Regions from separate parts of the Pedobacter sp. 01N416 genome, predicted to be linked through region 3. Evidence: riboswitches for the same ligand, from Rfam matches in the RefSeq annotation. Region 3 holds a riboswitch; each other region holds the start of a gene.
The links. A riboswitch is a leader RNA that binds a small molecule or an ion and turns the genes downstream of it on or off. The one in region 3 is predicted to bind S-adenosylmethionine.
Positions count from the first base shown of each region.

Region 1 (3,842 bases), on a different contig from region 3:
GCTTTTTCAGCCGACGAAGCAATCTTACAACGGTCGCTACTAGCGTGCGCTTTAAGATTGCTTCGTCGTTCCTCCTCGCAATGACGAATATTTGTTTTGAAATCTATTTAGGATTACAAATCGTAGTCAACTTCAACGAATAATTTGCCTCCAGAGGCTCATTAGTCTGCGCTAAACGTTGCGAGCCTGTATTAGCTGGGCAGGCAATGTCACCAGCAGCATCATATATTAATTTTGTACCACCAGCCAATAATTCTTTAGGTACATAAACCTGTACCTTGGTAATCGAATAACCAGAAGGAAAATAACGTACATAATAACCGTCAGGGTGTTTGGTCCAGATACCGCTTGGCACATCGCTTCTTGGTGGCGCCATACCCGCTATAATCGCATATTTTTCCATATCAGCATAAGTATAATTCCCAGACGAAACCAGTTGACGGATATTATTTTCTGTTTCAAAAACAGCCCTCACCCCCGATGGTAACTGGTCTTTAGCCTTTTCCATTACATCGAAAGGCAAAACACCTAAAGCACCACCTTCCAATTGTGTAAGTTGTTTTGGTGTTAATAATTTAATGGCAGTTACTTTAACCTGTCCGTTAAAATCGGCAAATTTTGTTCTTGCAATAATGGTCCATAATAATGCCTGAATATCGTGCTGGTCTACATCAGGATGTTTCTCAGCGCTTTTCAGTATAGAAACCACAATTTCTTCCTTCGGGCCTAAAACAGGTGCAAACATGTAACCATCACCCTTTGATGGGGCAAAAGTTCCTGCTTTTAGACAATAACTTTTATTGGTCATTTCGTAAAGCCCCTCACAAAGCACAAAACCACCATCTGGATTTTTAGGCAGTAAATACAAGGGCTGGGCTTTTAAATTTAATGAATTAATAAAATCAGGCAGCTTTTCGCCTTCTCTATTTACGTCTTCAAAATTAGTGGTAATGGCAGCAGGTTGTTTTAAAAACTTGTCTACGCCTAAAGCTTTAGCACCCTGGGCAGTGCCCACTTTTAATAATTTATCTTTTAAGCCTCCGAATTGAGCATTTACATTATTTAAACAAGCAATAGTAAACAACAGGCCTAAACATAGTGATTTTGTATTTTTCATCATAATTAATTTAGATAGGTACCACAAACTTAGAATTTTAAGCGTTAATTCAGTATTAAAGTTTCAGATTGTCATTGCATCATAAAAATACGCAATTCATTTTCAATGAGTTAATGTAATTTCGAAATTTTATTTTGTGGATTAAAATTAAATTCAGACATTTGAAATATTATTTGGCAGATAGCTAAATAAAAGTCAATCTTCACGGGTTGATTTATAAAGAAGTGGCGAGAGACTGGCTCGATGACCCACTGGCAACCCTCAGAAAGAGAAGGTGCCAATTCCTGACCGGATAACATGGTGTTATTTGGAGATATAAATTAGAACTGATGAAAACATTAAATCTTCAATCGCTAAGCGAACCCAGTACAGACCTTAAAAAGGTAGAACAAGCTTCTATTTCTTTTATTTGTTGTGATATGCGTGCGTTTACTTGTATGTGCTGTTGCATACAGTAATTTAAAAATCTTCCTTTTTTGTTTCTTTCAAATTGGAAGGTCCCGGGAAACCGGGATACGCCCTGCTAGGTTTTAGGATTATCCTAATTTCTGCTATCTAATCACATCAACTAAAAAAATAGAAATTATGTCAACATCATATAAATTTGAAACTTTACAACTGCACGCTGGCCAGGAAATAGATCCAACAACAGGATCAAGAGCTGTTCCTATTTACCAAACCACTTCTTATGGTTTTAAAAATGCAGAACACGGCGCCAATTTATTTGCCTTAAAAGAGTTTGGTAATATCTACACCAGGATCATGAATCCAACCAGCGATGTTTTCGAAAAACGTATTGCCGCTTTAGAAGGTGGCGTGGCAGCTTTAGCAGTCGCATCGGGGCAAGCCGCTCAATTTATCGCACTAAATAACATATTGGAGGCTGGTGATAGCATCGTTTCTTCATCTCACATTTACGGCGGAACCTATAATCAATTCAAAGTAGCTTTTAAGCGCTTGGGTATTCATGTCGATTTTGCAAATCCAGATGTACCTGAAGAATTTGAAAGTAARATAACCGATAAAACAAAAGCAATCTTTTTAGAAACCATTGGCAACCCTGCATTTAGTGTGCCTGATTTCGAAAAAATTGCCGCAATTGCAAAAAAATACGATCTACCATTAGTGGTCGACAATACTTTTGGTGCAGGAGGTTATTTGTTTAAACCATTGGAACATGGCGCCAACATTGTTGTAGAATCTGCAACTAAATGGATCGGCGGGCATGGAACAAGTATTGGCGGGGTTATCGTTGACGGTGGAAATTACAACTGGGGCAATGGGAAATTCCCTCAATTCTCTGAGCCTTCAGAAGGTTATCATGGTTTGGTTTTCAGCGATGTTTTTGGTATCGGCGGACCATTTGGTAACATCCAGTTTATCATCCGTGCCCGGGTAGAAGGATTAAGAGATCTGGGACCTGCCCTATCGCCTTTCAATTCTTTTCTTTTATTACAAGGATTAGAAACTTTATCACTCCGCGTTCAGCGCCATGTAGATAATGCGTTAGAATTGGCAACCTGGTTAGAAAACCATCCACTAGTTAAAGAAGTTCAGTACCCTGGCTTAGCCAGCAGTAAATATAACAACCTGGCTAAAAAATATTTAAGCAATGGTTTTGGCGCAGTTTTGTCTTTCGAATTAGCTGGAAGCAAAGAAAATGCATCACAGGTAATTGATAACTTAAAACTGGCGTCGCACCTGGCCAATGTGGGTGATGCAAAAACGCTGATCATTCAGCCTTCTGCCACAACGCACCAGCAATTAAGCGAAACAGAGCAATTAGCAGCAGGAGTAAAACCGAATGCACTGAGGGTTTCGAATTTGGGTTTGCCATGCACTTACCGCCAATGCTGACGTTTTTGAATGGTGGGAAGGTTTGTTCGGCGAAAATGCTTTGTTCAATCCCGAAGAGCATTATATCGTTTGCGCTAATGTTTTAGGCTCGCATTACGGCAGCACAAATCCATTAAGTACTAATCCCGTAACAGGCTTACCTTATTACCTTTCGTTTCCGCAGTTTACTATCCGCGATTTAGTATCGGCACACCAGTTATTGGCTTCGCATTTAGGCATTGATTATATTAAATTATTGATCGGAGGTTCTTTAGGCGGACAGCAAGCTGTTGAGTGGAGTATTTCGGAGCCGAATAAAATTGAAAACCTGATCTTGATTGCGACTAATGCAGCCCATTCTCCATGGGGAATTGCTTTTAACGAAAGTCAGCGTTTGGCCATTACTACCGATAGAACTTTTTATGCCAACCAGCCAAACGGTGGCAGCAAAGGTTTAAAAACAGCCCGTAGCATTGCACTTTTAAGTTATAGAACCTACAGTGCTTACGGCAGTACACAGGTAGAAAGCGTAAACGATAAAACCGACAATTTCAGATCCTCTTCTTATCAGAATTATCAGGGAGAAAAACTGATTAACCGTTTTAACGCCTACAGTTATTATTATTTAACCAAAGCAATGGACAGCCACAATGTGGGCCGTAACCGCAAAAGCATTGCTGATGCACTAAAATTAATTACGGCAAATACTTTGGTAATCGGGATAGAAAATGACGTTTTGTTTCCTTTATCGGAGCAAAAATACCTGGCCGATCATATCCCAGGAGCAGAATTTAGTGCCTTGCACTCAGATTATGGTCACGATGGATTTTTAATCGAAACAGATGCCTTGACTAACGTAATTGGAAACTTCATCAAAGAAAGCCGGAAT
Region 1 is NZ_JBFTRT010000096.1:11,318-15,159, forward strand. It holds gene AC1DND_RS07675 (hypothetical protein) at 104-1,117, opposite strand; SAM riboswitch class I at 1,329-1,439, shown strand; gene AC1DND_RS07680 (O-acetylhomoserine aminocarboxypropyltransferase/cysteine synthase family protein) at 1,703-2,974, shown strand; partial or broken gene AC1DND_RS07685 (homoserine O-acetyltransferase family protein) at 2,940-3,842, shown strand, end outside.
Region 1: it holds a riboswitch for S-adenosylmethionine, as region 3 does, so the genes downstream of both, AC1DND_RS07680 (O-acetylhomoserine aminocarboxypropyltransferase/cysteine synthase family protein) here and AC1DND_RS22535 (transferrin receptor-like dimerization domain-containing protein) in region 3, are expected to answer to the same signal.

Region 2 (9,596 bases), on a different contig from region 3:
TAGCCGACAATACATTTACCTTACCTGATATACCTTCTCTGGCAAAATCTTTTCCAAATTGTTTGCCAATCCATTGCCTTGCAACAGCTAGGCAGGTAAAATTAGATAAGGTTGCTCCGGTTACAAAACCACCGAAAAAATCCTTGGGCAGGTTAAACAACGAAAGTAATAACTGGATGGTTTCGAGTTCGATGATAGCCGAAACGTCGCCGTTACCTTTTGCGCTTTGTGTGTTTTGATCGTAGATAGTCGACAGCCAATCGCCAGCAATGGCAGCAGGAGTTGTTCCACCGGTTACAAAGCCCCAGTATCTTGGCCCAGATGAGGCCACCATAATAGGCTCGAAGCGTTGATTAAATTGTTTTAAGGCTTCAAGTGTACCAAAACCTTGCTCGCATAAATCCCAGACAATCTCTACTTCAGCAGAACTGGTTGTAGGCCGTTCATGAATTTGGTTTAAATAATCTATTCCCTGTTGTTTAACTTCTGTCAGTATGGCATCGAGGTTTTGTTGGTCGATATTTAGATTATTCATGATGATAATTTAAGTAACAAAAAAAATACGTCATTGCGAGGCACGAAGCAATCTTAAAGCGCTAGGTTAATTAGCGATCGTTGTAGGATTGCTTCGTGCCTCGCAATGACGACGCTTTTTAGACTAAAAAATAGCCTTAGCAATCTTTTTGGTTTGCTCTGGGCGGCCCATGGTGTAAAAGTGTAACACCGGGGCACCAAAATCAATCAATTCTTTACATTGTTTAATCATGGCTTCAGTACCAATTTCTTTTGCCTCATTATTATTTTTAGCGTGCGATAGCGCATCCGTTAACTCATCAGGCAAATCGATGTGAAATATTTTAGGCAGCACATTTAACTGAGACAAGGTACTTATAGGCTTCAAGCCTGGTATAATTGGAATATTGATATCGTTTTCCCTGCATTTTTTTACAAAATCGAAATACTTCTGGTTATCGAAAAACATCTGCGTAACAATAAACTCTGCTCCTGCTTCAACCTTCTTTTTCAGGTATTTGAAATCGGTACTCATGTTAGGCGCTTCGAAATGTTTTTCCGGATAGCCAGCCACGCCGATACAGAAATCACTTTTAAAGGTTTCTACATCTTCGTGCAAAAATTTACCTTCGTTATGGTTCTTGATGTGCTCGATCAAATCTGTAGCATAACAGTGTCCGCCGGGAGTTGGCACGAAATTCCCATCTGCCTTACGGGCATCGCCACGCAAAGCCAAAACGTTATCAATACCCAAGAACTGTAAATCGATCAATGCATTTTCGGTTTCTTCTTTGGTAAATCCACCGCAAATGAGATGCGGAACGGCATCTACTTTATATTTATGGATAATGGCCGCACAAATGGCAATGGTTCCGGGACGCTTACGATAAGATACCTTTTGTAGCAAACCATTCGCCTGTTCTTTATAAATGTAATCCTCGCGGAGCGAAGTTACATCAATAAAAGGAGGATTAAACTCTAATAATGGCTCTATCGCATCATAAATCCATTGTATACTTTGCCCTTTAATAGGCGGCAATAATTCAAAAGAGAACAAGGTTTTACCCTTTGCGTTTTTTATATGGTCTGTAATCTTCATAACCTATTTTTGGGTGTCATGCTGAGTGCTAACGAAGCATCTCTAACATTGTAGCAGTTCTTATTTCTGATGACTGCAAACATCAAAATTATATGTTCTTCGGTTTGAGATCCTTCTATTCACTCAGGACGACAAATCGAAAATATTAATAAGCTAAATTTGGACTTAACCACCGCTCCACTTCTTCAACCGGCATATTCTTTCTGATGGCGTAATCTTCAATCTGATCTTTGGTAATTTTTCCTAATCCAAAATACCTTGAATCGGGATGCGCGAAATAAAACCCACTTACCGCTGCTGTTGGATACATGGCATAACTTTCGGTTAAGTGTAACCCTATTTTATTCTCCGCATCAAGCAATTGGAATAAAGTTCCTTTTTCGGTGTGTTCCGGACAGGCAGGATAACCTGGCGCGGGACGGATACCTGCGTATTCTTCTTTAATCAATTCCTGATTGCTCAGATTTTCATCTTGTGCATAACCCCAGTATTCTTTACGTACACGTTCGTGCAAGCGTTCTGCGAAAGCTTCAGCTAAACGATCGGCCAATGCTTTAGCCATGATACTATTGTAATCATCGTAATTCGATTCGAACTCATTTACCAGGTCATCAATCCCGATACCTGCGGTTACGGCAAAACCACCAAAATAATCCTGAATACCACTTTCTTTCGGTGCAATGAAATCAGATAAAGCATAATAAGGCTGCCCATCTACTTTTTCGGCCTGCTGGCGGAGGGTATGGATAGTTACCAGTTTGGAGTTCTCAGTTTTCAGTTCTGAGTCATTTGACAGCTGATCACTGGCAACTGTCAACTGAATATCGTCTCCAACCGCATTAGCTGGCCAGAAACCGATTACGGCTCTTGCTGTTAACAGTTTTTCGTCGAGGATGCGTTTTAATAAAGTTTGTGCATCATCAAAAAGTTTCTTTGCCTCATCCCCTACATTTTTATCATCGAAAATTTTCGGATAACTGCCACGGAGCTCCCAGGTATGGAAAAACGGCGTCCAATCGATATAGGGAACCAGTTCTTCTAAGGGATAGTTATCGAAAACCCTTGTGCCTGTAAATTCCGGAACGGGTAGGTTGGGCTGAAAATCAATCTTAAATTTATTTGCACGTGCCTCTTCTAAGGTTTTAAAACGTTTATCCGATCGCTTATTTAAATGCGCTTCGCGTGCTTTATCATATTCGGCCCTGATACCTGCCACATAATCGTCTTTTGTTTCAGGATTCATCAAGGTGCTGCAAACGGTAACACTTCTGGAAGCATCCAATACGTGGATAGCAGGTCCTGAATAATTTGGCGCTACTTTTACAGCAGCATGGATTCTTGAAGTAGTGGCCCCACCGATAATTAAGGGAATGGTAAAACCTTCGCGCTCCATTTCTTTGGCAAAGTGAACCATTTCATCCAATGATGGTGTAATCAATCCACTTAAACCAATAATATCGGCTTTTATTTCTTTGGCTTTTTTGATGATTTCCTGCGCAGGAACCATCACGCCCATGTCAACAATTTCGAAGTTATTACAAGCCAATACTACACCCACAATATTTTTTCCAATATCATGCACATCGCCTTTTACGGTGGCCATTAAAACTCTTCCTGCAGATGAACTTTGATCCTGATCGGGATTATCCAGCTTTTCCTGTTCGATAAATGGCAATAAATAGGCTACGGCTTTTTTCATTACCCTTGCCGATTTTACCACTTGTGGCAAGAACATTTTTCCGGCACCGAATAAATCACCCACAATGTTCATCCCATCCATCAACGGTCCTTCGATTACCTGAATCGGGCGGGCATATTTTTGTCTGGCTTCTTCCACATCATCATCCAGGTATTCTACAATTCCCTTTACTAAAGAATGAGATAATCGCTCTTCAACAGAACCTTTTCTCCACTCTTCATCTTTAACTACCTCTTTACCTTTCGATTTTACGGTATCGGCATATTCTACCAAACGCTCTGTAGCATCGTCTCTTCGGTTTAAGAGTACATCCTCCACCCTTTCTAACAATTCGGGTGGAATTTCCTGATAAACTTCTAGCATCCCTGCATTTACGATCCCCATATCTAACCCAGCCTGAATGGCGTGATAAAGAAATGCGGAGTGCATTGCTTCGCGAACGGTATTATTTCCCCTGAAAGAGAAAGAAATATTAGAAACCCCTCCGCTCACTTTAGCATGAGGTAGGTTTTCTTTAATCCACCGTGTGGCATTTATAAAATCGACAGCATAATTATTATGTTCTTCTAATCCGGTTGCAACAGTTAAAATGTTCGGATCGAAAATAATATCCTCTGGCGGGAAACCAATTTCGTGCACCAGAATATCGTAACTTCTTTTACAGATTTCTTTTCTGCGCTCATAATTATCGGCCTGTCCTTGCTCATCAAAAGCCATTACTACTACCGCAGCACCGTATTGCATAATTTTGCGTGCACTTTCGCGGAATTTCTCCTCCCCTTCTTTTAGTGAAATAGAGTTTACAATTCCTTTTCCCTGCAAACATTTTAAGCCATTTTCAATAACCGACCATTTGGATGAATCGACCATGATGGGCAATTTGGCAATATCAGGTTCGGAGGCAATGAGATTTAAGAATTTGGTCATTGCTGCTTCCGAATCCAACATCCCCTCATCCATATTCACATCAATTACCTGCGCACCACCTTCAACCTGTTGCAGAGCAACGGCCAGTGCGGCTTCATAATCTCCACCTAAAATCAGTTTAGAGAATTTGGGAGATCCGGTAATATTTGTTCTTTCACCAATATTTACAAAAATGCTTTCTGGGGTGATGGTTACAGGCTCAAGCCCACTTAAACGCATGTAAGGCTCCAATACAGGTATTTTACGGGGTTCTGCTTTTCGGGCATTTTTGGCAATACAGCCAATGTGCTCTGGCGTGGTACCACAACAGCCGCCTACAATATTCACAAAACCAGAGGCAATAAAATCGTCAACTAAATGTGCCGTTTCATGCGGCTGTTCATCATAAGCACCAAACTCGTTTGGTAAACCTGCATTTGGATAGGCCGAAACATAACAGCCAGCTTTTGCAGCAAGCTCCTCAATATGCGGACGCATTTCTTTAGCACCCAAAGCACAGTTAAAACCGATACTTAACGGTTTTGCATGCATTACAGAGTTTAAGAAAGCTTCGGCAGTTTGACCTGAAAGTGTTCTTCCAGAGGCATCGGTAATGGTACCAGAAATCATAATCTCCAGTTTACGGCCAATTACCTCTTCATATTTTTTAATGGCTACAATAGCCACTTTAGCATTTAAAGTATCGAAAATGGTTTCGATTAATAATACATCAGAACCACCATCTACCAAACCACGCACCTGCTCATAATAAGCGGCTTCGAGCTCATCAAAATAAACTGCCCTAAAACCAGGATCGTTTACATTCGGCGACATGGAAAGGGTACGGTTGGTTGGGCCAATAGCACCGGCCACAAAACATTTACGGCCTGGATTTGCAGCCATGAACACGTTTACAGCTTCTTTTGCCACCCGCGCGCCCTCAAAACTCATTTCGTAAGAAAGGTCTTCCATCTGGTAGTCGGCCATGGAAATGCRCTGTGTACTGAACGTATTGGTTTCGATAATATCGGCACCAGCGGCCAGGTACTCCAGGTGTATTGTTTTAATAATATCCGGACGTGTGATGTTGAGCAAATCATTATTGCCTTTTACATCACAGGGATGGTTTTTAAATCGCTCCCCTCTAAAATCTTCTTCGGTTAAGGTATATCGCTGAATCATGGTACCCATTGCACCATCAATCACCAAAATACGTTTTTCTAATTCTTCTCTTATGCTCATTCTTGTTGTAAGATTTGAGATATGAGATATCAGATATGAGAGTGGATAAGACACAATGTCTCAAATCTCAAATCTATGGTCTCAAGTCTCTAAAAGGCTTATTTAAAAAGTTGGTACGTGAATCGTAATCCTAAACTTATCTGTTTCCGCTATTTGCAGAATAGAATTTAGCACCTTGTATGGTTACAGGTTGCTAAGACTTCGTTGGGTCTAATCCCTCCGTCTTTCTTAATAAGCATACAAAAATGCAACAAAGCAACATCAATTCCAAAATTTATCGCTTTGCTACCAAATAAAATTACAAAGGCCATGCAATTCTGCACGGCCTTAAGAATATTGTTCTGTTAATGACTATTTTCTGCTTCCGAAAATACGAAGTAAGAAAAGGAAGATATTGATGAAATCTAAATATAAATTCAAAGCAGCCATTATTGCCAGTTTTTTAGTGTCTGCTTCTGGAATTGCTTCTCCACTCTCCTGAATTCCCATCCCAATTCTTTTAATTTTCTGCACATCATAAGCCGTTAACGCAGTAAATACCGCAATACCTACAAAAGCCATAATCAGGCTAAATTGTTCGCTTTTAATAAACATGTTAAGAATGCTCGCAATAAATAATCCCGCAACACCTACCATTAAGATAGGGCCGAACTTACTGAGATCAATATTAGTGGTATAGCCCATAAATGCCATAATACCGAAAATACCCGCAGCCGCAGCGAAACAGGTAATTATAGACGCCCCGGTATAAATTAAGAGAATAAAGCTTAAACTTACTCCTAATAAAATAGAGAAAAGCACAAAAACGCCTAATAGTGCACCATAAGATAATTTGTTAAAACCCGCGCCCATTAATAAAACTAATCCAAGTGGTGCAAACATGGCTACGTAACCTAAAGCAGTTCTTCTGCCGGTTTCAAAATCGATTAACGATCTTAATGCACTTTCACTGTTAGAAATATAAAAGGCAGAAAGCGTAGATAATAACAATGCCACGAACATCCACAAGAAAACGTTTGCAAAGAATTTTTTAGAAACAGATCTTTCCTGTACAAAAACACTGTCTTTTTGATATTGATAATTTTGTTGTTCCATTTTAAATTTTGTGTATTTAACTATATAAAAATAAATATTTAGTTTAATCTTTTTGTCAGCAATTCTTCAACTTTTTTAAAGAACTGTAAAGGTTTTAATGTGCGCCATGGCAGATTGTCAAATGCACCGCCAAAGTTAATGTAATAATCGATGTTATTATCGCGAAACTCGGTGATTACGTGTTCCTGAAAATTAACTCCAACAATCCAGCCATCTTCTACTTCCTGAAACCACTCTTCGTAATAACTGTCATCAGAGGCATGAAAATTCAGTATATTTTCACCGATCAGGATAAATTTATTAATGCCTTCATCCATCATCAGCTCTAAAATATCGCGTTTCAGCAGCATAATATCGTTGTTAATGGCATCGTTCCATTCTCCTATAAATTCTATAACGGCATAACTGCGATCATAATCGGCGTATAACACCTTCATGTATAAGGTATTCGAACCAAACTCGTCCCATTGCGGGTGCAGTAAAAAATTGTAAATCTGCTTATCGAAGTAAAGTTCTGAATATTCGGTATTGTAAAATGGCGAACGCTCATCTTCTGCCGAAATATAATCATCTCTCCACTGGTAATAAGGCTCAATTTCGTGCATATACTTTAATTATTGAATAATTGAATTTTGAATGAGTGACTAGATAAGTTATTGAATGATTGAGTTTTGAATGAGTGAATGTTAAGATCGTTTCTACATCCTATCCTTCAATCATTCTTTCATTCACTAATTCATTTTCATTCAATCCTTCTATCCTTCTCTCATTTCTTAGTGTCCTGCTTCAACTGCTTTACGTACACTTCCGTAACGGGTTAACAACTCAGCTGCTTCATCGTAACCTATATTTAGTTCATCGGCCACCATTTGTGTACCGCGGTCTACCAGTTTATGGTTGGTTAACTGCATATCGACCATTTTATTGCCAACTACACGCCCCAACTGAACCATAACGGTAGTGCTTAACATGTTTAACACCATTTTTTGAGCCGTACCAGATTTCATACGGGTAGAGCCGGTTACAAACTCAGGGCCAACCACCACTTCAACCGGAAAATCCGATTCTGCAGCAATAGGTCCGCCGGTATTACAAACGATGCAACCTGTTAAAATACCATGCTTACGTGCCGTGTTTAATCCGCCGATTACATATGGCGTAGTACCTGACGCTGCCAGACCAACCAAACAATCTTTCTCGTTAATTTCAAATTCCTGAAGATCTTTCCAGGCTTGTTCGGCGTCATCTTCAGCAAATTCTACCGCTCTTCTAATGGCTGTATCTCCACCGGCAATAATTCCAACAACCCAATCAAAAGGAACACCGTATGTAGGTGGGCATTCTGATGCGTCTACTACACCTAAACGACCACTGGTACCCGCACCTATATAAAAGAGACGGCCACCTTTTTTCATTCGCTCGGCCACTGCCGATGTTAATTTTTCGATCTGAGGCAAAGATATTTCAACTGTGATATCAATACCGATTCGCTTCAAAACTTACCCATAGATAGCGTTCTGCACCAACTCGATCCACATAGTGTTTACCTGCCACCAACCGATGCGCAGGATATGACCGATAACCTGGAAGGGAACTTTGAGGGTGTGGGCATAGAATATTATATGCTTAACGATACCATGATGGTTACCGGCGTGGTTAAAGATGGCCCAGCTTACCAGGCGGGGATAAAATTGGGCGATAAAATCCTAAGTATCGATACGGCAGTTGTAAGTGGAAGAAATTTACCAAAAGACCAACTTACGGGCCGTTTTAAAGGCAGATCTGGAACAGGTGTTAGCGTGGTGCTTTTACATCCAGGCACACCGCAAAGTAACCGCATTATGGTTACACGAGGCAAAGTAAACATCAGCAGTATTGATGCAGCTTATATGATCAATAACGAAACAGGTTATGTACGGATCAGCAAGTTTGGCGCTAATACCGATAACGACTTTTCTGTTGCAGCCAATAACCTGAAAGCAAGGGGCATGAAAAAACTGATTCTTGATTTGCGTGACAATGGAGGTGGTTATTTTACTGCTGCTACAGGTTTGGCCGATCAGTTTTTAGCCGAGAACAAACTTATTGTATATACACAGGGTAAACATGAGCCACGTACCGATTATTTTTCTACGGGCACTGGCGCTTTTCAAAATGGCAAACTGGCTATCCTGATTAATGAAAATACCGCTTCGGCCAGCGAAATTGTAGCTGGAGCCATCCAGGATCTGGGACGCGGAATTATTGTTGGCCGCCGTTCTTTTGGCAAAGGTTTGGTACAAGAGCAGTTTGCTTTTGGCGACGGTTCTGCATTGAACTTAACCATCGCTAGATATTACACACCATCTGGTCGCAGTATCCAAAAATCGTATAAAAAAGGTTACGACGCCTACAAACATGAATTAGACGAGCGTATGATGGACGGAGAGCTTACCGGAGACCGGACCTCTTTTCAAGATTCTATTGAGAAAACAGAAGGCGTAAATATTCAGCCCAACAGAAAAGTTAAACCGATTGGCGGTATCCAGCCAGATGTATTTGTAAAATTAGACACAAGTGGCTACAATAAGTTTTACAGCAATTTAGTGAGCAAAAAAGTGCTTTCTGATTATGTATTTAATGTACTTACCAATAAGTATAGTGCCAGTTTTGTTGAGCAGAATATCAATATCTTTACTATAAATGATAACGACTTTAAAGACTTTATCGGGTATCTTCAACGCAAAAATGTAGCGATAGACCGTTTTCAATTGTATAATTCGAAAAATGTGATCTTGAATGATTTAAAAGCTTTGCTTTGCCGTTATTATCTAGGCGACGTAGGTTATTACAAGGCTGCAAACCAAACCGACAACGCCGTAAGACAAGCGCTACTTAACCTTCAATAGCCATATTTTATATTTCATGGCACCTCAATCTAGGCGCTAAAAAGAATTTTAATTTTACAAAAATAGAATATTTCAGCATAATGTTCTTAATTAATCACAAATAATAATACTATATTTTGTTTTATTAATTTTGCCAGCAAATCATATCTTATGG
Region 2 is NZ_JBFTRT010000018.1:13,997-23,592, forward strand. It holds gene AC1DND_RS02115 (pyridoxal phosphate-dependent decarboxylase family protein) at 1-535, opposite strand, end outside; gene metF (methylenetetrahydrofolate reductase [NAD(P)H]) at 659-1,612, opposite strand; gene metH (methionine synthase) at 1,758-5,459, opposite strand; SAM riboswitch class I at 5,593-5,697, opposite strand; gene AC1DND_RS02130 (Bax inhibitor-1/YccA family protein) at 5,811-6,554, opposite strand; gene AC1DND_RS02135 (hypothetical protein) at 6,593-7,159, opposite strand; gene AC1DND_RS02140 (N-acetylmuramic acid 6-phosphate etherase) at 7,328-8,050, opposite strand; gene AC1DND_RS02145 (S41 family peptidase) at 8,072-9,442, shown strand.
Region 2: it holds a riboswitch for S-adenosylmethionine, as region 3 does, so the genes downstream of both, metH (methionine synthase) here and AC1DND_RS22535 (transferrin receptor-like dimerization domain-containing protein) in region 3, are expected to answer to the same signal.

Region 3 (6,131 bases):
GCCTACAGTATCTTGGCAAAAAAACTGACGGTTCTGGCCGCTTTTACGGGCGGGGTACTGGCATGCCTTATTTTTACCGCTGCAGGTTACTTCGGGCTTGCGATGATGACCATGTTTTTTATCCTCGGTTCTGCTGCCACCTCCTTGGAGCGGCACAGAAAGCAGGCTTTTGCCACTAAGGATGAAGAAAAAAAAGGCCGTAATGCAATGCAGGTACTGGCCAATGCCGGGGCTGCGGCCATTGCAGCTATAGTTACCCTGTCTTATCCCCGGCTGGCTTATTTGATGCTTCCGGCAATGGCGGCAGCCTTTGCCTCGGCTACAGCGGATACCCTGTCCTCCGAGCTGGGGATGCTTTATGGAAGACGGTTTTTTAATGTTATTTCCTTTAAGCCCGACCGCTGCGGAATGGACGGGGTGATCAGTCTGGAAGGGACCCTGATCGGTATAGCAGGTAGCTGTATTATTGCTGGCATTTATGCGCTAGGATGGGGATGGAGTATCAGCTTTTTCTTTATTGTTCTTGCAGGTACGTTGGGTAACCTTACTGATTCCATATTAGGGGCTGTGCTGGAGCGGAGGGGGTTGATCGGGAATGATGTGGTCAATTTTTTGAATACATTGACAGCAGCGATTGTAATTGTGTTGTTGGAGATTTTTCTTTAAGTCTGGGTTTATTTATTCCCATTACACCTTAAGCCATTCGGCACAAGCAAAAATAATTTAACCACAGATAGAAAGGATGCACACAGATATGAAAATCCGTGTTATCTGGGTGCATCTATGGTTAAAAACGCTTAACTTAACGAACATTGGGCATGGGAGACACTCGGTAAAATTTTTAATTGAGTTGGGGTTTTTTAGTTAAAGTTCGTTAACGCTCTTGAAAGTAATCAGCCAAAAGGACTATATTTATCACTATAAAATCTTGGATTGTCCTGTAAGATCATTGATAATGCTGAGCATGTACTCAGTTTTAATATTTTAAGATTGATAAATTATTAATTAACCAATGCTTTCTTTCTTGAGTTTACAAAACTCAATAAGTAAGCCAGTAACAGAAGAGGCACTGCCATCCAGATTATTTCGTGGACACCAAACTTCGCGATTACAATGCCGCCTAAGAATGCGCCTAATGAAATACCGATATTATAGCAAGATGTTAAAAGACTGTTTACAAATTCCAATGCATTATGGGGAACGGATTGAGTGGTTCGAATGTTGGGCACTAAAAATCCACCTGTATGGATCATGCCCCATAAGGAAACAATAATTACCATAGGGATAAAAATTGTTCCAAAATAATAAGCCAATATTTGCACAGCTATCAAAAGAATAAAAAAGAACCGGCTGGTTAAGATTACATTTTTACCGAGTGCAATGCCCATTAACCAGTTACCAAGAATCCCCATTCCACCAAATAGGAGCAGCATAATGCTAATTTGAGCGCCGTTCATATTCGAAATGTTTTCAAGGTACGCGGCAAGGTAGCTATAGCTCGAGAACATGGCTGCAAGTGTAAGTACGGTGGAAACCAGGTTTAGCCAAAGCTTGGTATCCTTTAAAACATACAACTGGCTTTCAGCAGATTTTTCGCTGTTGCCCGGCATAGATGGCACAACAAATAGCAGGCCTAAAAAGGCAATTAAACTGATAATACTGGTTAAGAAAAAAGATGCCTGCCAGTTATGAAAGTAATCAGCAGCATAGGTAGTTAAGGGTACACCCAAAACCGTAGCGATGCTGAGCCCAGTCATGACGACCGATACTGCTTTGGCTCCGCCTTGTTTGAACGCTACTGCTAGCGAAATATTCCAGAACAGCGGGTGGAAGAAGGCAGGCAAAATCCTCGCGATCATCAAAATGGTAAAGCTAGGGGAAAAAGCTGAAAGCAGGTTTGAGAGTATAAAAACACCCAAAACAAGGCATAATAAGAACTTGCGATTGATCTTAGAAGTAAGGGCAGTTATAAATGGAGACGATACGGCAACTGTTATAGCAAAGGCACTTAATAACCACCCGGCTGTATCCACAGAAACGCCAAACTCCCTGCTGATCGTTGGCAAGATGCCGATAACGCCAAATTCGGTAGTGATAATGCCAAAGGCACCTAATGCCAGTATATATATAGACTTATTCATATATTCAAATATTTCGATGTGTATAGGTAATTTGTTTCTAATTTCATGTGTAAGTGCCCTTAATCCTTTAACGAATTTAGGCAGGCGATGTACTCATTGAGCACTTTCTCGTTCAGCAGGTATTTGAAATTACGTCCTTCTTTTTGAGGCAACAACAGGTCTGCATCAACCAGTTGCTTTAAATGGTGGGAAACGGAAGGTTGTGTCAGGTCTAAAAGATCATTTACTTCTGCACAATAGAGGCAATCTTTCTTTTTTTTAAATTCCTGTAAAATGGCTATCCTGTTGGTATCACTTAGTGCCCGGGATATCTTTTCTATCTTTTTGTTATCCATTTTTCTTGCTTTGCTCCAAATTAACAAGGGGTAAAGCCTTGGCAAAGGTAAATTTTAATATTGATATATAGAAATGTATCTATGTTTATTGATTGTTTTAGGATAAAGATTTTTAGTCATCAGGGAGATCCCAGTAAGAAGTGGCAAAATCCAAGATCTGGTTTGCATATATCCCTTTAGCAAGATCGAAAAAAAACAAAGGCAGTCAGTTTTAAAAAGACTGTCAACCGCGTTATTTAAATAAATAATATAAATCCTATAGGAATACTAGATTATTATTTTTAGCTTTGCATCATTATATAATACTTATCCAGAAAGACTGAGGGAAMGGCCCTATGACGTCTGAGCAACCTATACACTTGTAAAAGGTGCTAATTCCTTTCTGCCCAAGGGTGGAGAAGATAAGTTGGTTATGCATCCGCATGCTAATTGATTTTGAGGTCGCTCAAAGTTTTTCTGGTAAAAGAACTCCTAAAAAAATCAGAAAATGAAGAAAACTTTTACACTTTTTACGGCTATTCAATTGCTCTGGCTTCCTTTATTGGCGCAGAATAGGCTGAGTGGATTTAAAACCCAAAATATTCCGATACAGCGTGTTATTGAGCAGAAATTTGATGCCGGGCTTAATAAAGAAAATATAGGGGCTACCATAAAAGAACTTTCTGCCAACCCTCACCACTTGGGTGCTAAAGGAAGTAAAACAGTAGCAGAATCTGTATTGAAAAAGTTTAGAAGTTATGGCTGGGACGCAAAAATAGAGACTTATTATGTTTTGTTTCCAACGCCTAAAGCCCGTTCGGTAGAACTTTTAGGGAGTTTAGGTATCAGCGTAAAAGGCAAGATTGTTATTGCAAAATATGGCAGATCGTGGCGGGGCACTAAACCTAAGATAGCCTACGAACATGGTGCGGTGGGCTGTATCATTTATTCGGACCCAAAAGATGACGGCTTTGTGAAAGGAGATGTATATCCGCAAGGCGCCTACAAGCCAGAATTTGCTGTTCAACGGGGATCGGTAATGGATATGGTAATTTATCCCGGTGATCCATTAACACCCGGAATCGGTTCTACCAAGAATGCCAAAAGGTTGGAGCGGGCAGATGCCAAAACGATTCTTAAAATTCCGGTTCAGCCCATTAGTTATCACGATGCTTTGCCATTGCTTGCTGCACTTAAAGGTGAGGTGGTACCTACCGATTGGAGCGGTGGCTTGCCCGTTACCTATCACATTGGCGATGGAAGTACCGTGGTCCGTTTAAACCTGGCTTTTAACTGGGATATTGTGCCAGCATACAATGTTGTAGCAAAACTTGAGGGAAGTAAATTTAAAAATCAGTGGATTATACGTGGTAATCATCACGATGCCTGGGTAAATGGCGCTGCAGATCCGGTAAGTGGGCTGGCCTCCCTTTTGGAAGAAGCAAAATCTATCGGAAAATTGGCAAAGGCAGGTATAAAACCTAAACGAACACTTGTTTATATTGCCTGGGATGGAGAAGAACAATCGCTTTTAGGTTCAACAGAATGGGTAGAAGACCATGCAGACGAGTTAAACAGTAAAGCGGTTGCCTACATCAATTCGGATGGCAATGGCCGTGGCTTTTTGGAAGCTGGCGGTTCCCATGCTTTAGAAAATTTTGTTTCAGAAATTTCGAAAGATGTAAAAGACCCTCAGGTTGGTTCTAATATTTTTGAGCGGTGGAAAGCCAATAAAACCATTTCTACAGCCTCGCTTACCGACCGTAAGAAAATACAAGATAGCCAAACACTCGATCTGGGCGCGCTCGGCACAGGATCAGATTATTCAGCGTTTTTGCAGCACCTCGGCATCCCTACTTTAAGCCTTGGTTTTGGCGGGGAAGATGAAGGAGGAGAGTACCATACCAATTTCGATACTTACGACAACTTTGTGAAGTTTAAAGATCCAGGTTTTGAATACGGATTGGCCTTATCGCAAACGGCTGGCCGGGCGGTATTACGTTTGGCCAATGCAGATGTACTTCCATTTAATTTTTCTAATCTTCAGGCTAAAATAGCGACTTATGTTACTGAAGTAAACGCTTTGGCAAAACAGCTTAGGGAAGGTGCTCAAAGCCAGAATAAGCTCGTTTTAAGTGGTGCTTATCAGCTCGCCAACGATCCTAAAGAAAACTTGAAAAATCCTCCTGTACAGGTTGAATTACCAGAGTTTGATTTTAAAGCACTGAACTTAGCAGTAGATAGTTTAAAAACTGCATCATCAAAACTTGATCAGATCGTATCTGCTGCACTCGCTTCGGATACTAAAACTGATCAACTCAATACCTTACTTTTTCAGGCTGAAAAACAATTGCTTCTACAAGCAGGTTTACCTGGGCGTCCGTGGTATAGGCATAGCATTTATGCCCCTGGTCTGTACACCGGCTATGGCGTTAAAACCCTTCCCGGTGTGAGAGAAGCCATTGAGCAGTACCATACAAAAGATGTACAGGTACAAATTCTCGTGTTAACAACTTCAATCTCAAAACTCACTCAATTTCTCAACCAGACCAATCATCCTTAATTATAATCCATAAAAATGAAACTATTTTTTACCCATTTAATAGTCTGCTTTGTTTTGCTTAGCAGTTTGCAGGCTTTTGCTCAAAATACCATTCGCGGTAAGATCACCGACAGTAAAGATAAGCAAGCACTTATTGGCGCTACCATAAAATTAAAAGGTACCAAAATCGGCACCAGCACCAATGGTAAAGGAGAATTTAATTTAAACTTATCTCAAAAAGCTGATAGTATCATCATCCATTTTCAGGGCTATTTAGAACAGGTTGTAGCTATCAATAACCGATCAGAAATTAATGTGGAATTGAAAGAAGATGTCCATCTTTTAGCTGATGTGGTGGTTACGGGCGTTGCAGAAGGTACCAGTCGCAAAAAGTTGACCTTTGCCCTAACAAAAGTGAATAACGATCAGATTAATACCGTTCCGGCTACAGATGCCTCTCAAACTTTAAGAGGAAAGGTTGCAGGGATCCAGATCAGTCAATCTTCTGGTAATTCGGGGGCAACGGTTTATCTGCGCGGCGCTAAATCGGTATCGGGCAATATTGCGCCGCTTTTGGTAGTGGATGGGTTTGTAACCGCATTAAACCTGTCTGACTTAAATCCGCAGGATATAGAATCGATTGAAGTGGTTAAAGGCGCAGCGGCTTCGGCCCTTTATGGTACCAGGGGTGAAGGCGGAATTATCCAGGTGCTCACCAAAAAAGGAAAAGGTACCGGAAAGGTGAATATTATTGTCGATAATGAATTTGGCTTAAGCAATGTGCAAAATACGCCGCCAACTTCTCAGTTTCATCATTTTAAGGTTAATTCCGATGGTTCATTCGTGCTTAACGGCAACGCCAGGACCATCGATGTACAAACTAACGGTTATTCCCTTAACCTTCACCCATACCCAAATGTATACGATAATGTGGCTAACATGTTAAACAACAATCCATATTTTACAAATTTTGTTTCGGCATCAACTGCGGGCGATAAATATACTTTGTATGCATCTTTTCAAAATCAATATAAAGGCGGAGTTGCAGAACCTGTGGGTGCCGATAAAAGACAAACAGCCTTGTTTAATTTTGGCTATAAACCGGATAAAAACTTAGAGATTAACCTAAGCCTG
Region 3 is NZ_JBFTRT010000510.1:362-6,492, reverse strand. It holds gene AC1DND_RS22550 (DUF92 domain-containing protein) at 1-666, shown strand, start outside; gene AC1DND_RS22545 (MFS transporter) at 1,002-2,141, opposite strand; gene AC1DND_RS22540 (ArsR/SmtB family transcription factor) at 2,201-2,476, opposite strand; SAM riboswitch class I at 2,780-2,884, shown strand; gene AC1DND_RS22535 (transferrin receptor-like dimerization domain-containing protein) at 2,964-5,018, shown strand; partial or broken gene AC1DND_RS22530 (carboxypeptidase-like regulatory domain-containing protein) at 5,034-6,131, shown strand, end outside.